One region of the Agrobacterium sp. rho-8.1 genome, then DNA from elsewhere that is predicted to be linked to it. Evidence: predicted binding sites of a transcription regulator. Region 1 holds the regulator's gene; each other region holds the start of a gene.

What was found. The regulator LexA, encoded in region 1, represses DNA repair genes until DNA is damaged. The targets are predictions, from matches to a motif close to TGTTCNNNNTGTGTTCNG.
Region 2: a site for LexA is predicted at 1,490-1,507, ahead of recA (recombinase RecA). Genes of this name have one in related genera too.
Region 3: a site for LexA is predicted at 1,126-1,143, ahead of RMR21_RS13670 (helicase-related protein). Genes of this name have one in related genera too.

The regions. Positions count from the first base shown of each region.
Region 1 is NZ_CP192788.1:1,336,320-1,339,604, forward strand. It holds gene RMR21_RS06745 (ComEC/Rec2 family competence protein) at 1-236, shown strand, start outside; gene RMR21_RS06750 (glutathione S-transferase family protein) at 259-936, opposite strand; gene lexA (transcriptional repressor LexA) at 1,335-2,048, opposite strand; gene RMR21_RS06760 (VOC family protein) at 2,253-3,125, shown strand; gene kdsA (3-deoxy-8-phosphooctulonate synthase) at 3,125-3,285, shown strand, end outside.
Region 2 is NZ_CP192788.1:1,555,867-1,559,151, forward strand. It holds gene alaS (alanine--tRNA ligase) at 1-149, opposite strand, end outside; gene recA (recombinase RecA) at 342-1,430, opposite strand; gene RMR21_RS07825 (carbohydrate kinase family protein) at 1,675-2,613, shown strand; gene RMR21_RS07830 (pseudouridine-5'-phosphate glycosidase) at 2,644-3,285, shown strand, end outside.
Region 3 is NZ_CP192788.1:2,805,237-2,808,521, reverse strand. It holds gene RMR21_RS13675 (ubiquinone biosynthesis hydroxylase) at 1-1,021, shown strand, start outside; gene RMR21_RS13670 (helicase-related protein) at 1,316-3,285, shown strand, end outside.

The sequences.
Region 1 (3,285 bases):
CTCCGTTTTCCGCGTGTCGCTCCGGTGCCCTTCTCATCAGCGCCGATACATTACGACGCACGGGCTCCCTCGAACTTTGGCTTGGACGGAAGGATCAACCCATCGCACGTGCCGAAGCTGCAATGCAGGGACAGAGCCGTCTCTGGACGACGCATCGCACCTACGATTGGCGCAGCAAGAGCTACGATGACGCACTGCCTGACCATATCCAGCAGATGCTGTCTGTCGGCCAATAGGTGCCCGCGCGGGACCATTCACCTATGTGGTGCGCAAGTCTTCCAGCCACTCCCCAGACGCTCGCGCTTCAGCCTCATGCCCGGCATCGCGCCAGACCTCCTGCAGTGCTGCTGTTTGCCATTTCTTCATGGATGGAAGAGACAGAAGCAATTGTTTGTAGGTCTCACTTTTCTCAGACAAACCAGTTCCATAGGTCTGGAACCGAAACGCAACAGGGCAGAAAAAAGCATCGACTGCCGTGAAGGTCTTTCCAGCAAGAAATGGACCTCCGGACACAGAAAGGCCCTGCTGCCATAGAGCATCGATGCGGGAGATGTCATGCTGGAGGTTCCCAGTGATTTGGCGTGGTTTGATCCGCAAGCCGACGCTCATGGGGTGCTGGTTGCGCAGCGCCGAGAAGCCCGCATGCATTTCAGCAACCGCAGACCTGGACCATGCGCGTGCTTTCGCGTGATCGGCCCAAACACCAGGGTGCCGTTCGCCCAAGTATTCGATGATCGAAACGGATTCCCAAATCGTGAGATCACCGTCAACAAGGCATGGGACTTTGCCTGTTGGCGAGAACGACTGGAAGTCGTGAACAGTCTCGCCAAACGGCACCAGTTTTTCCTCGAACGGAATAGCAAGTTCTTGCATCAGAACCCAGGGCCGCAAGGACCAGGAAGAGTAGTTCTTGTTGGTTATGTAAAGTTCATACATCCGAAGCCCCCTGTTGTCAGGACTGTGTTATCGCAGGTCACATGATTGATACAGACGACCTACGAGATCAAAGACTTCAATTTATTTGATGTTGCGCAATCCGGTCTAGTCTGAAAAATGGGTGTCTTCGACATGAATTCCGGGGCAGAGGCAATCATAAAACATCGCTGAAAAAAACATCCAAAGGCGCAAATCGTCATGCGGCCCGTAACGTCATTGTAGTCGCCAAACACACGGGCGGTGACGTGACAGGATCACGCGATGCAAACCGCGATCACGCGACCATCGAGGTCAAGGTTCAATCATCGATAGCGATTTGGGATGACACCAGCGCAGCGGGGGCCACGCTGTTACGAGAAAACGCCAAAGAATTTCGCGAACCAAAACTTGCAATTTGCTCAGTGATAACGGCGAATGAGGCCGACCAGCTTGCCCTGAATCTTTACGCGATCCGGTCCGAAAATACGTGTCTCGTACGCCGGGTTTGCAGCTTCCAATGCAATGGATGCACCCTTGCGGCGGAAACGCTTCAATGTCGCCTCCTCATCATCCACGAGGGCAACGACGATATCGCCGGGGCTTGCTGTGCTTCCGTCGCGAATAATGACGGTATCGCCGTCAAAAATTCCTGCCTCGATCATCGAATCGCCTTTGACCTCAAGCGCATAATGCTCGCCCGAACCCAGCATATCCAAGGGCACGACGACGTCGTGCGTATTGTTCTGAATGGCTGAGATGGGAACGCCTGCTGCGATGCGTCCCATGACAGGAACACTGACGGCGTTGGACATCACGTCATTGGCTGGCGGAGGAGGCTCCGAAGCTTTTGGCTTGCCAAGGCTACCTTCGATCACGCTTGGTGAAAACCCGCGTGGTGGCTTTGCTGGGGGAGTGTAGGACTCAGGAAGCTTGATGACTTCGAGCGCGCGTGCACGATTCGGTAGCCGGCGAATGAACCCGCGTTCTTCCAAGGCTGTTATCAGCCGGTGAATGCCGGATTTCGAGGCGAGATCGAGTGCATCCTTCATTTCATCGAAGGAGGGGGGCACGCCTGATTCTTTCATTCTTTCATGAATGAAGAGAAGCAATTCCTGCTGTTTGCGCGTGAGCATGGACAATACCCTTGGATTTCGAGGCGAAGATTCGCGAAACAAATACAGAACGAACACTATATGTTCCATATGTGTTCTGCAATCCCCTAAAATTTTGTAAAGTTCCTGTCATTGTGTGTCTTTGCGCGTCACATAATCATCCTGTAGGAAATGTTATGCGGCTAGGACGTTGTTTGTCGCCGATAACAGGATGTGGATTTCCAAATGAGTCGCGACATCGATCATCTTGTCCTGCCGGTCTCGAGCTTGGAAGACGCACGTGGACGCCTTTCCTCACTCGGTTTTACCGTCTCTGCGAGTGCCAAACATCCCTTCGGCACAGAGAACGCCTGTGTCTTTTTGAAAGATGGAACCTATTTGGAGCCACTGGCAATCAGCGATGCCGGTACGTATTCGATGAATGCGATGAGCGGGAGCGCCTTCGTCTCAAAGGATAAACGCTTTCGCGATCAGCGTGGCCAGAACGGAATGTCTGCCCTTGTTGCCAAGAGCGAGAATGCCGATTCGGATCACGAGCATTTTATTGCGGCAGGTTTATCCGGCGGAGATCCTTTTTCATTCAGTCGTCCCGTTACATTGCCGGATGGCAATACCTCGCAGGCAAGCTTTCGACTGGCCTTCGCGGGCGACAACGCGAGTGACGTCTTCTTTTTTTCGTGTCAGCGCATAGCAGCACTTCCGGCTGATCGCTCTGACCTCGAGCGCCACAAAAATGGCGTCACCGGTATTCATCAAGTCGTTCTGAGCGCAGACAAGCCAAGCAATTTCACGCGCTTGATAGAGTTGGTTTTCGATGCAACGGCCGTTGGTGAAGGTGAGGAAGAACTTTATGTCCAGGCGTCGAGCGTTGGCATTCGGCTTGTCAGACCGGCGGCAGCCCAGCATTTCTTTGACGCACCTCCGCAAAGTATCGGTCCGGGTTTGAACGGTGAGGCAATTGTCTTTTCGGTATCCGATCTCGCCGTGACAGCAGCCGTGCTTGCTGCTAATGGCGTTGCATACACGCGTAAGGGCGCTCGTGTGCTGGTTCAGCCAGCTTCCGGCCAGGGCGCGATATTTGCTTTCGAGGAGTTATGATGAGCGTTCGCAACAATCTTGATGTCGTCGTCGGCGAAGGTGCCGGACAGGTCACATTCTCCAACACGAAGCGTTTCTCGCTGATCGCTGGCCCTTGCCAGATGGAAAGCCGTGATCATGCCTTCATGATTGCGGAAAACCTCGCCGAACTTTGCGGTAG
Region 2 (3,285 bases), 220 kb from region 1:
AAAACATTCTTGAACTGCACCATACCGGCATTGGTAAACATCAGCGTCGGGTCGTTGCGCGGAACGAGCGGGCTGGATGGCACGATCTCGTGGCCGTTCTTCTTGAAGTAGTCGAGGAAGGTCGACCGGATCTCGTTTACACCGCTCATAAGAAGTCCTTCATTTCCACGCGATCACGCTGCCATAGCATAAAAAACACTGGCTTTTATCGTTCACCACCCTGCCTGTCCAGCCAAAGAGGGTAAGCTAACAGCACAAATAAAGGCCGCGCGATACGATCGCACGGCCTTTGATGTTCAAACGTTCAAATATTGCCTCACCCTAAGCTTTGCAAAGCCGGATCAAGCGTCAGGATCGACGCCATCGGCGTCCGCTTCAGGTCCACCATTCTGGAGGAACTTCTCAGCGATCAAGCCAGCATTCTGGCGCAATGCCAATTCGATTTCCTCGGCAACAGCAGGGTTTTCCTTGAGGAACGTTTTCGCGTTCTCTCGGCCCTGCCCCAGACGTTGGCTCTTGTAGGAGAACCATGCACCCGCCTTTTCGACGAGACCAGCCTTCACGCCCAGATCCACCAACTCACCGGTCTTGGAAACGCCTTCGCCATACATGATGTCAAATTCGACCTGCTTGAAGGGAGGTGCCATCTTGTTCTTGACGACCTTGACGCGCGTCTGGTTACCCACGACCTCTTCACGGTCCTTGACTGCGCCAATGCGGCGAATATCAAGGCGAACCGATGCGTAGAACTTCAGCGCGTTACCGCCTGTCGTCACTTCCGGCGAACCATAGGAAATGCCGATCTTCATACGGATCTGGTTGATGAAGATGACCATCGTCTTCGACTTGGAAATGGACGCCGTCAGCTTGCGCAGCGCCTGGCTCATCAATCGAGCCTGAAGACCGGGAAGGCTGTCGCCCATCTCCCCTTCGATTTCCGCACGCGGCGTCAATGCTGCAACGGAATCGATGACGAGAACATCGACGGCACCGGAACGCACCAGCGTGTCGGTGATTTCAAGCGCCTGCTCGCCTGTATCCGGCTGCGAGATCAGCAAATTATGAAGATCAACGCCAAGCTTACGGGCATAGACTGGGTCAAGCGCATGCTCGGCATCCACAAAGGCGCAAATGCCGCCTTTTTTCTGCGCTTCCGCAATCGTCTGCAAAGCGAGCGTTGTCTTGCCGGAGCTTTCCGGTCCATAAATTTCAATGATGCGGCCCTTGGGCAAACCGCCAATGCCGAGCGCGACATCGAGGCTGAGCGACCCTGTAGAAACGGTCTCGACCTCGACGATACTCTCATTGGAACCGAGCTTCATGATCGATCCCTTGCCGAACGAACGTTCGATCTGGGAAAGCGCTGCTTCCAGTGCCTTGCTTTTATCCACTGCTTTGTCCTCTACAAGACGCAAAGAATTTTGTGCCATCTGGAACCACCTTTAGGTTATTGAAGCCGCACAGGCAATGAAGCTCTCTATGACGGTTTTGTACTTTATTTGTTCTCATTTCACAAGGAGCCATCATCATATTGAAAACAAATATGGATAAGTCCTTTGTTCTACGTTTGTTTTTCTTTTTGCCTGTTGAAGAAAATGGCTGATACGATCGTGTTTTCAACATGGAAAATGCACGAATCGGAAGGCCAGTGACCGATCCGCAGAGGAAGTTGATGTGAAGAAAATACTCGTTCTGGGCGGCGCCCACATAGACCGGCGAGGCATGATAGAAGCCGAGACCATAGCGGGTGCCAGCAATCCCGGCGCATGGATGGAAGAGGCGGGCGGCGGCGGGTTCAACGCGGCTCGCAACCTCTCCCGTCTCGGTTTAAAGGTCAGGATCATCGCCCCGCGCGGTGGCGATGCCAATGGTGAAACCGTATCGGCTGCAGCACGCGATGCGGGCGTTGAAGACACGCCGTTTACATTTCTGGACCGCCGCACGCCGAGTTACACCGCCATTCTGGAGCGTGACGGTAATCTCGTGATCGCCATCGCGGATATGGACCTCTACAGGCTGTTTACGCCGCGTCGCCTGCGGGTGCGGGCGGTTCGAGACGCGATCATGGCGACAGACGTCATCCTGTGTGATGCCAACCTGCCCCAAGATACGTTGCAGGCCATCGGTATTGCCGCGCGTGCCTGTGAAAAGCCTCTGGCCGCCATCGCCATATCGCCTGCCAAGGTCGTAAGACTAAAAGCTGCTTTGCCGGATATCGACATGCTCTTCATGAACGAGGCGGAGGCAAAGGCGCTGACCGGGCAGAGCGTGGGAGACGTGCGGGAGTGGCCGCAGCACCTGAAAGCCATCGGCCTTCGCGGCGGCGTCATTACCAGCGGTGCACGCCAAGTCGTTGCTTTCTCAGAACGGGAAACCGCCCTCCTCCATCCGCCTTTGATCGAAGCGGTGCGCGATGTGACGGGTGCTGGCGATGCCATAGCGTCTGGTTATCTGGCAGCTGTCACCAATGGCCACCCTCCATCGAAAGCGTTGCGCTGGGGCGCTGCGGCTGCGGCCATCACCGTCCAGTCCGCGAGCGCCACAGCCGAAGAATTGAACGACCAAAATCTGCGCGCAATGCTGCACCTTGTGCCAGCAGCGGAAATGTTGTGAAGAGACCTTTGAAATAGATCGGAAGAACCAATGACAAAATCCACGCCCCCGCTTTTGCCCATCGCCTATTCGACTGAGGTCGCCGCCGCCAAGCAGCGCGGCGCGCCCATCGTTGCGCTCGAATCCACCATCATCACCCACGGCATGCCCTACCCCGGCAATATCCAGATGGCGGAAAGCGTCGAGCAGATTATCCGCGATCAAGGTGCAATTCCCGCGACCATCGCCGTCATCCACGGCACCTTGCATATCGGACTTGAAAAGCACGAACTCGAGGCACTAGCGCAAACGACCGATGCGATGAAGGTCTCGCGCGCCGATATCGCCTTTGCTATCGCTGAACGCCGCACGGGGGCGACCACGGTTGCCGCCACGATGATTGCGGCAGAGCATGCCGGTATCAAGGTCTTTGCGACGGGCGGCATCGGCGGCGTCCATCGCGGCGCGGAGACAAGCTTCGATATTTCCGCAGATCTCACCGAACTTGCCAGAACCGCTGTCATCGTTGTTTGCGCAGGCGCCAAAGCCATTCTCGACGTGCCGAAGACACTCGAAGTGCTGGAAACCAACGGTGTCCCTGTCGTCACCTTCGGATCGACGGAGTTTCCGGCATTCTGGTCACGCGCATCTGGCCTGAAAAGCCCGCTGTCTCTTAACAGCCCGGCTGCGATT
Region 3 (3,285 bases), 1.5 Mb from region 1:
ACTGATTCCGGAAGCGCAGCCGATCAACAGGATGATCGTGACGGATTCCAGAACATCGGATCCGGTCCGCCCGGTGTTTCTGACCTTTGATGGGGACGTCGCAGACGGACAGCCGTTCGCGCACATGGTGCCGAATGTCGCCATGGTCAGCGCGTTGCGCGGGCTATGCGAGCGGCTTGGCGTTACGATCCGCCACGGCTTGGGTGTTTCCGGCTTCGAGGCCGGACATCGCAGCAATCTCGTGACGCTTTCCGATGGCTCCACGCTGGAAACACGACTGCTGGTGGCCTGCGATGGTGTCCGCTCGGCGCTTCGCGATATGGCTGGCATCAAGACGGTCCATTGGACTTACGATCAGTCCGGCATCGTTACCACCGTGGAACACGAACGTCCGCATGACGGTTGCGCCGAAGAGCACTTCCTGCCGTCCGGCCCGTTTGCCATTCTGCCGCTGAAGGGCAATCGTTCGTCGCTGGTGTGGACGGAGCGCACGGCGGATGCCGACCGACTGGTGGCCTCCGATGATCTGGTATTCGAGGAAGAGCTGGAGCGGCGTTTCGGTCACAAGTTGGGGCCTATCCGCCCTGTTGGCCCACGGCGGGCCTTTCCGCTGGGGCTGACGCTGGCCCGCGCCTTCGTGGCGCCCCGTCTGGCACTTGCCGGTGATGCGGCGCATGGCATTCATCCGATTTCGGGGCAGGGCCTCAATCTCGGTTTCAAAGATGTCGCGGCGCTGGCCGAAACCGTGGTCGAAGCGGATCGTCTCGGCCTCGATATCGGTTCGCTGAACGTGCTGGAGCGCTACCAGTCTTGGCGGCGATTCGACACGGTGCGCATGGGCATCACCACGGACGTGCTGAACCGGCTGTTTTCCAATGATGTCGGACCCATTCGTGTGGCGCGCGACTTCGGCTTGGGCATCGTGGACAGAATTCCGCGTCTCAAATCCTACTTCATTGGGCAGGCGGCTGGTACCAATGAAAAGGGTGGCCCTAGATTGCTGGCCGGTCAGCCACTTTAATCGAGTTACCCCGATTCAGGATTTGGTGGGTAGCGGGTTCGGGTAGGCCATATATTGCCGTGAACAAAAGCTGAATCCGCAACTTTAGCAATTCGTCGCTGATTCGTTCGCAGCATGTTCTAAGTCGTGGTTGGATGGCAAAAACCGAGGCGAACGCGCCTTTCGCTCGGTTATGCCTTGCCTTTGAGCGTTGCGATTGCCATGTGTGTTGTCAGAGGCGGACGGAACGTTTCCGAATGGTTCTCAAACAACAGTTCAGTCGAACTTACGGATAATACGTTGAATTCTCGTCCCATGATCTTGAGCGGCCGCGGTGTTACGGCCGTTCTTGGACCCACCAATACCGGCAAGACGCATTATGCCATCGAGCGCATGGTTGCCTATGGAAGCGGTGTCATCGGCCTGCCTTTGCGGCTGCTTGCCCGCGAGGTCTACACGCGGCTTGTCGAGAAGGTCGGGGCGCCCAACGTTGCGCTGATTACCGGCGAAGAAAAGATCAGTCCTCCCAAAGCGCAATATTTCGTCTGTACCGTCGAAGCGATGCCGCGTGAGACGACAGCCGCTTTCGTCGCCATCGATGAAGTGCAACTGGCTGGTGATCTCGAGCGCGGCCATATCTTCACCGACCGCATTCTTCATCTTCGCGGACGTGAACAGACATTGCTTCTGGGCGCTGGCACCATGCGGCCCATTCTGGAAAAGCTTTTGCCTGGTATCGTCGTGGTCGAGCGTCCCCGGCTTTCGCAGTTGTTTTATGCCGGTCAGAAGAAAATCACCCGTCTGCCACAGCGTACCGCCATCGTCGCGTTTTCCGCAGACGAGGTCTACGCCATTGCCGAGTTGGTACGCCGTCAGCGTGGTGGTGCGGCTGTGGTGTTGGGTGCTTTGTCGCCGCGTACTCGAAATGCGCAGGTGGGGCTCTATCAGAACGGTGATGTCGAATATCTCGTCGCGACCGATGCCATCGGCATGGGCCTCAACCTCGATGTCGATCATGTCGCCTTTGCGCAGGATCGCAAATTCGATGGCTATCAGTTTCGCAACCTGAATGCCGGTGAAATGGGACAGATTGCCGGACGCGCTGGTCGCCACCTTCGCGATGGCACATTCGGCGTGACGGGCCAAGTCGATCCATTTGATGACGAGCTTGTCCACCGGGTCGAATCACATCAGTTCGATGCGGTCAAAGTTCTGCAATGGCGCACGAAGAACTTTGATTATTCATCGATCATCAATTTGTGCGCAAGTCTCGATGCAGCGCCGACCGTTCAGGGTTTGACACGTGCACTCCCTGCAATCGACCAGCAGGCACTGGAACATCTTGCGCGGTATCCCGAAATCGTGGACATAACCACCAACGCTGCGCGCGTGGAAAAACTTTGGGAAGCCTGTGCCTTACCGGATTTTCGCCGTATCGCACCAGCACAGCACGCCGACTTGATTTCGACACTCTACTTCGACCTCGTGAAACGCGGTGCGGTCAATGAGGATTTCATGGCCGAACAGGTGCGGCGGGCGGACCGCACCGACGGAGAGATCGATACGCTCTCTGCAAGGATTGCGCAGATCAGAACATGGACGTATGTATCAAACCGCCCAGGATGGCTTGCCGATCCGACACACTGGCAAGAAAAGACTCGGGAAATCGAAGATCGATTGTCCGATGCTTTACATGAAAGGTTGACGAAACGCTTTGTTGATCGCAGGACATCTGTGCTCATGAGGCGCCTAAGAGAGAATGCGATGCTTGAAGCTGAAATCAGTGTGAATGGTGATGTCTTTGTTGAAGGACATCATGTCGGCCAATTGGCGGGTTTCCGGTTTACACCGGTAGCCGGAGCTGAAGGGCCAGATGCCAAGGCTGTGCAAGGCGCAGCGCAAAAGGCGCTTGCGCTGGAATATGAGGCGCGTGCTGCGCGCCTGCATGCCAGTGGCAACGGCGATCTTGCGTTAAGCTCTGATGGTCTGGTCCGCTGGCTGGGTGAGCCAGTCGCTCGTCTGACGTCTGGCGATAATATCATGAAGCCGCGTGTCATCATGCTGGCCGACGAACAGTTGAGCGGCAATGCGCGCGACCACGCCGTTGCCCGCATCGAGCGTTTTGTGAACCACCAAATCGCAACCATCTTGAAGCCGCTGGATGATATTTCCCGTGCCGAAGACCTTCAGGGTCTGGCGAAGGGTCTGGCGTTCCAGCTTGTGGAAAATCTGGGTGTGCTGTTCCGTCGCGACGTGACCGAAGAGGTCAAGACGCTGGATCAGGA